One region of the Streptomyces sp. NPDC001292 genome, then DNA from elsewhere that is predicted to be linked to it. Evidence: riboswitches for the same ligand, from Rfam matches in the RefSeq annotation. Region 1 holds a riboswitch; the other holds the start of a gene.

Region 1 (3,361 bases):
GGACCGCCCGCGCAACGCCCCGACGCGTACGGCGTTCGGTGTCGCCTGGATCACGATGTACATGATCACGCTGGTCGGCGGCGGCAACGACCTGTGGGCCACGCACTTCCACCTGTCGATCAACGCGGTCACCTGGTTCGTCCGGATCGGCTTCTTCGTCGGACCGATCATCGCGTTCGTCGTCACCAAGCGGATCTGCCTCGGCCTCCAGCGCCGCGACAAGGAGAAGGTGCTGCACGGTCGCGAGACCGGCATCATCAAGCGCCTGCCGCACGGTGAGTTCATCGAGGTGCACGAGCCGCTCAGCCAGGAGCAGCTCTACACGCTCACGGCGCACGACCAGTACGAGCCGGTCGAGATCGGCCCGGCGGTCGACGAGCACGGCGTCGAGCGCAAGATCAAGGGCTCGCAGAAGCTGCGCGCCAAGCTCAGCAGCGCGTACTACGGCGAGGACAACCAGATCCCGAAGCCGACCGTCGAGGAGTACAGGGAGATCACGAGCGGCCACGGCCACCACTGATCACTGACCGCTGAGCGTCGCCACGCCACGGTCGAAGGGCCCCGTCCGATCTCCGGACGGGGCCCTTCGCCGTGCCCGGGGCTGGATAGGGTGGACCTGTTCGAGACTCGCGTCCCGCAGTACGGGACACCGACCCAGGAGCGGCATATGAACGCTGTGATCCCCGCTGGAGGCGACACCGCGGCGGGCCGCTCCTGGCCCGCCCTGCTGAACGGCCTGCTGGACGGCCGGGACCTCACCGCCGACGAGACCGCGTGGGCGATGGACCTGATCATGCGCGGCGAGGCGACCGACGCGCAGATCGCCGGGTTCGTGGTGGCCCTGCGGGCCAAGGGCGAGACGGTCGAGGAGATCATGGGCCTGGTCCGCACCATGTACGAGCACGCCAATGTGATCGAGGTGCCCGGCGCGACCGTCGACATCGTCGGCACGGGCGGCGACGGCGCGAAGACCGTGAACATCTCCACCATGTCCTCGATCGTCGTGGCCGGCACGGGCGCCAGTGTCGTCAAGCACGGCAACCGGGCCGCGTCCTCCGCCTCCGGGGCCTCCGACGTACTGGAGAAGCTCGGCGTCAATCTGGAACTGACGCCGCGGCGGGTGGCCGAGGTGGCGCAGGAGGCCGGAATCACCTTCTGCTTCGCGATCAAGTTCCATCCGGCGCTGCGCCACGCGGGCGCCGCGCGCGGCCAGTTGGCCATCCGCACCGTGTTCAACGTGCTCGGCCCGCTGACCAACCCGGCCAGGGTGCGGGCCCAGGCCGTCGGTGTCGCGGACCCGCGCATGGCACCGGTCGTCGCCGGCGTCTTCGCCGAGCGCGGCCACTCCTCCCTGGTCTTCCGGGGTGACGACGGCCTGGACGAGCTCACCACGACCGCCACCTCCCAGGTCTGGATCGTGCGGGACGGCAAGGTGACCCAGGAGCGCTTCGACCCGCGGGACGTCGGTATCGAGTTCGTGCCCGTGGAGGCGCTGCGGGGCGGGGACGCCTCGTACAACGCCGAGGTGGCCCGGCGCCTGCTGGACGGCGAGAAGGGGCCCGTGCGGGACGCCGTCCTGCTGAACTCCGCGGCGGCGCTGGTGGCCCTGCGGCCGGGTCCGGGCACCCTGGCCGAACAGATCCGGGCCGGTATGGACCGTGCGGCGGAGTCGATCGACTCCGGGTCCGCCAAGCGCACGCTGGAGCGCTGGGTGGCCGCCAGCAACGCCTGAGACCCGAACCTCCCGTCGCAGGGCGCAGCCCACGATCCGGACTGCGCCTTGCGCGTGGAAGATCGTGTGGCAGGATGCTGAACCAGGTCATGAGTGACAGCCATGTGGCCCCGGCCGGCTGTCCGGCAACCCTCCGTCCGTGGCGGGGTGCCCCGGGTGAAGACCAGGCCGTAGGCAGCGAGGCCTACGGCAAGCGCGGACCCCTCGCACTCCTCCGAGTGGACACAGCCCAGGGGTCCTGGTCTACGAGGGAGCCTTCCGTGAGCAAGCGAATGCGCTAGGGCCTGTCGCCCCAGAGGCCGCAGAGCCCCGCCACCGCGCTTTCCCCCTCACCCTTCCCCACGCTCGAGCCATGTCCGCTCGCGTGGTGATTCCGCCTGCTTTCACGGGAGTTCACCCATGTCCGTCTCCACCGTCGCCGCCGACCAGTCCGTCTGTGCCCCGCTGCCCGTTCTGGGACGGGACGTCACCGTTCCGCTCGTCACCGGCGGGGAGGTCACCTACGCGGCGCTCGACTACGCGGCCAGCGCGCCCGCCCTCCAGCGCGTCTGGGACGACGTGGCGGCGTACGCGCCGTACTACGGCAGCGTCCACCGCGGCGCCGGCTACCTCTCCCAGCTCTCCACCGATCTGTTCGAGAACGCCCGGAAGACGGTCGCGGAGTTCCTCGACTGCCGTACGGAGGACCAGGTGGTCTTCACCCGGTCCACCACCGACTCCCTCAACCTGCTCGCCCGCGTGCTGCCCGCGGACTGCCAGGTCTTCGTCTTCGAGACCGAGCACCACGCCTCGCTGCTTCCGTGGCGGGACGCGCAGGTGACCTACCTCGACGCCCCGCGCACACCGGAGCGGGCCGTGGCCACCCTGGAGCGGGCCCTCGCCGACCGCGACCCCCACGGCCCGGCGCTGGTGTGCGTCACCGGCGCCTCCAACGTCACCGGTGAGCTGTGGCCGGTACGGGAGCTGGCCGCCGCCGCCCACGCGCACGGCGCCCGGATCGTCCTGGACGCCGCCCAGCTCGCCCCGCACCACCCGGTGTCCGTCCGCGACCTCGACGTCGACTGGGTCGCCTTCTCCGGCCACAAGCTGTACGCCCCCTTCGGCTCCGGCGTCCTCGCCGGCCGCGCCGACTGGCTGCGCGAGGCCGAGCCGTACCTCGCGGGCGGCGGCGCGAGCCGCACGGTGGCGCGGCGCGCCGACGGATCCGTGGACGTGCGGTGGCACGAGTCGGCCGCCCGCCACGAGGCCGGCTCCCCGAACGTCATCGGCGCCTACGCCGTCGCCGCGGCCTGCACGGCGCTGACCGAGGCCGGCTTCGACGACCTCGTCGCGCGCGAGCGGCACCTGATCCGCAAGGTGCGGGCGGGTCTCGCCGAGGTGCCCGAGGTCAGGGTCCTCTCCCTGTTCGGCGACGACGCCCCGCGGGTCGGCGTGATCTCCTTCGTCGTGGCGGGCTGGAACAGCTCCCACTTCGCCGCCGCCCTCTCCGCCGAGTACGGCATCGGCGTCCGCGACGGCCTCTTCTGCGCCCACCCCCTGGTCCGCACCCTGCTGGGCGGCGATCCGCAGAGCCAGGGCGAGTGCGGCGCGCCCGAGGCCGCCCCGGGCGAGAAGTCCCTCAACGCCATC
Region 2 (3,361 bases), on a different contig from region 1:
ACAGGCGGGCGAGACCCGTCTTTCACGCCACCTGCCGGGCCGCGTACTCCGCGATCTCGGCCATCGGCGGACGCTCCTCGGTGTCCACGCGGTACGTCCGCGGCTCGAAGCCCTTCTCGCCGCGCTCGAACTGGGTGAGCCAGGGGCGCACGAGGTGGCCCCGGGCCAGGCGCAGCTGGGCGGTGCGGTAGATCGCGGCGGCCATCCGGCCGAGCGCCTGCCCGTCCTGGTGCCGGTGCCTGCGCACCCCGACGTCGACCTGGGCGAGCGCGTCCAGGCCCACCAGGTGCAGCGCGTCGACCAGCATGCCCAGCTCGACGCCGTAGCCGACCGGGAAGGGCAGCTGTTCGAGCAGCGAGCGGCGGGCCGCGTACTCGCCGCCGAGCGGCTGCACGAAGCCGGCCAGCTGCGGCCAGTGCATGTTGAGCAGCGGGCGCGCCATCAGCTCGGTGACCCGCCCGCCCTGCCCGGCCGCGGCCGAGGCGGAGGCCTGCCCGCCGGGCACGGTGAAGGGGCGGTCGTACATCGCCTTGACCAGGTCGACGTCGCGTTCGGTGAGCAGCGGGCCCACGATGCCGGTGACGAAGTCGGAGGAGAACTCCCGCAGATCGGCGTCGACGAAGCAGATGACGTCCCCGCGGGTGACGAGCAGGGAGCGCCACAGGACCTCGCCCTTGCCCGGCACCGCCGGCAGCCGCGGCAGGATCTCGTCGCGGCGCACCACCCGGGCGCCCGCGGCGGCCGCCACCTCGAAGGTGCGGTCGGTGGAGCCCGAGTCGACGACGACGATCTCGTCGACGAGCGGCGCCCGCTCCACGAGGTCGCGGCGGATCACCGTGACGATGTCGCCGACCGTCGCCTCCTCGTTCAGCGCGGGCAGCACCACGGAGACCGACTGACCGGTGCGCTGCTTGGCCGCCAGGATCTGGTGGAGTGGCCGGTCGGCCACGGACCAGGAGCGGGTGGCCAGCCAGCGCTCGACTTCTTCCAGCACGGTCAGCGGCTCCTCACTGTTGTCTCGCGCTTCGGACGACTGACTCAACCGTCCTGGCCTTCCGTTACAGTCTGAACAACGCGGACGACCATCCCATGCCGGGGGTCACCACCGCGCCACAACCGAATACAGCTCATCCAGAGGGGCAGAGGGACACGGCCCGATGAAGCCCCGGCAACCCTCCAGCCGGTTCTCGTATCGACTGCTGTGCGAGCGCAGCCGATCGTCTTCGCGAGGCTCCCGGCTAGGGAAGGTGCCAAATCCGTCTCACGGCGAGATGCGTCGTGAGGAAGATGAGGAGAAAGGGCCTCGCCTCACATGGCTGTGCAGACCGTTGCAAGCAGCACCGACTCCACCGTAGACCTCGGCCCCGCCGCGGCGCTGAGCTGCCGGGAGTGCGGTCACCGCGTCCCCCTCGGCCCGGTCTTCGCCTGCGAGGAGTGTTTCGGCCCGCTGGAGATCGCCTACGACTTCTCGGCCTACGACACCGAGGAGCTGCGCAAGAGGATCGAGGCGGGCCCCGCGAACATCTGGCGCTACGCGCCGCTGCTGCCCGTCCCCGCGGACGTCGCAGGCAAGCCGAACCTGAACCCGGGCTGGACCAAGCTCGTCCGGGCCGACCGCCTCGCCCGCGAACTGGGGGTGACCGGCGGGCTGTACGTGAAGGACGACTCCGGAAACCCGACGCACTCCTTCAAGGACCGTGTGGTCGCCCAGGCGCTGGAGGCGGCCCGCGCCTTCGGCTTCACCACGCTCTCCTGCTCCTCGACCGGCAACCTGGCCGGCGCCGTCGGCGCCGCCGCCGCCCGCGCCGGACTGCGCTCCTGCGTGTTCATCCCGCACGACCTGGAGCAGGGCAAGGTCGTGATGGCCGCGATCTACGGCGGCGAACTCGTCGGCATCGAGGGCAACTACGACGACGTGAACCGGTTCTGCTCCGAGCTGATCGGCGATCCGGCCGGCGAGGGCTGGGGCTTCGTCAACGTCAACCTGCGGCCGTACTACGCCGAGGGCTCCAAGACGCAGGCGTACGAGATCTGCGAGCAGCTCGGCTGGAAGCTGCCGGACCAGATCGTCGTCCCGATCGCCTCGGGCTCCCAGCTCACCAAGGTCGACAAGGGCCTGCGGGAACTGATCGAGCTCGGACTGGTCGAGGACAAGCCGTACAAGATCTTCGGCGCCCAGGCCGAGGGCTGCTCGCCGGTGTCCACCGCCTTCAAGGCCGGCCACGACGTCGTACGGCCGCAGAAGCCCGACACGATCGCCAAGTCGCTGGCGATCGGCAACCCGGCCGACGGCCCGTACGTCCTGGACATCGCGCGCCGGACCGGCGGCGCGGTGGAGGACGTGACCGACGAGCAGGTCGTCGACGCGATCAAGCTGCTGGCGCGGACCGAGGGCATCTTCGCCGAGACGGCAGGCGGTGTGACGGTCGGCGTGACGAAGAAGCTGGTCGAGAACGGCGTCCTCGACCCGACGAAGACCACCGTCGTCCTCAACACCGGCGACGGGCTGAAGACGCTGGACGCGGTGGCCGGCACCGGCCTGACCGCGACGATCCGTCCGACCCTGGACTCCTTCCGAGAGGCTGGCCTGGCATGAGCGTGACCGTCCGTATCCCCACCATCCTGCGCACCTACACCGGCGGCCGGGCCGAGGTGAGCGCCGAGGGCGCGACCCTCTCCGAGGTCATCTCGGACCTGGAGAGGAACCACACGGGCATCGCGGCCCGGGTCCTGGACGACCAGGGCAAGCTGCGCCGCTTCGTCAACGTGTACGTCAACGACGACGACGTCCGGTTCGAGCAGGGGCTCGAGACGGCCACCCCGGAGGGCGCGGGGGTCTCGATCATCCCGGCGGTCGCCGGCGGCTGATCATTACCTTCGGTAATTCCGGTTACGCAGAGTTCACCGAGTTGCCCCCTCCGTGAGAGAAGCGGAGGGGGCAATTCCGTGGGATTGAGCGCGGTACAGTTGGGGAACGCGCCCCCGAACTCCGAATCCGGGGCCCCGGATTCCTGTCGTGGGCCCGGCAAGAAGTAGCCAAAGTCTGCGGGCCTTTTGCGGCATTTTCCTTGTTTGTGGGGCCCGACTTGCCCTGAATTCGCGTGAATTCTTCCTATATTCCGGACCGTGTACGTCCAGATTTCTCGTCCGATTGACCTGTTGCAGACGGCAGTTGGACAGATACATTCAGCCGCGGTCGACGCGTTCCGGCGCACGCCCCCGATCCACGGGGGGTGAGGTCTGACCCGGGTCCGCGAAGTGTGGATCTGTGCAAGGGCCAGTAATAGGGGAGTTGGGCATGGCTCAGGGCACCGTCAAGTGGTTCAACGCGGAGAAGGGGTACGGCTTCATCGCGGTCGAC

Evidence for each region. Region 1 has a riboswitch for S-adenosylmethionine ahead of ACFY4A_RS02370 (aminotransferase class V-fold PLP-dependent enzyme). Riboswitches for the same ligand answer to the same signal wherever they lie in the genome.
Region 2: another riboswitch for S-adenosylmethionine. It lies ahead of thrC (threonine synthase); the one in region 1 lies ahead of ACFY4A_RS02370 (aminotransferase class V-fold PLP-dependent enzyme).

What each region holds. Positions count from the first base shown of each region.
Region 1 is NZ_JBIAXG010000001.1:546,885-550,245, forward strand. Features, by position in the region: gene ACFY4A_RS02360 (cytochrome bc complex cytochrome b subunit) at 1-520, shown strand, start outside; gene trpD (anthranilate phosphoribosyltransferase) at 668-1,732, shown strand; SAM riboswitch class IV at 1,818-1,934, shown strand; gene ACFY4A_RS02370 (aminotransferase class V-fold PLP-dependent enzyme) at 2,132-3,361, shown strand, end outside.
Region 2 is NZ_JBIAXG010000010.1:121,476-124,836, forward strand. Features, by position in the region: gene ACFY4A_RS14135 (glucosyl-3-phosphoglycerate synthase) at 23-994, opposite strand; SAM riboswitch class I at 1,125-1,294, shown strand; gene thrC (threonine synthase) at 1,313-2,596, shown strand; gene ACFY4A_RS14145 (MoaD/ThiS family protein) at 2,593-2,868, shown strand; gene ACFY4A_RS14150 (cold-shock protein) at 3,299-3,361, shown strand, end outside.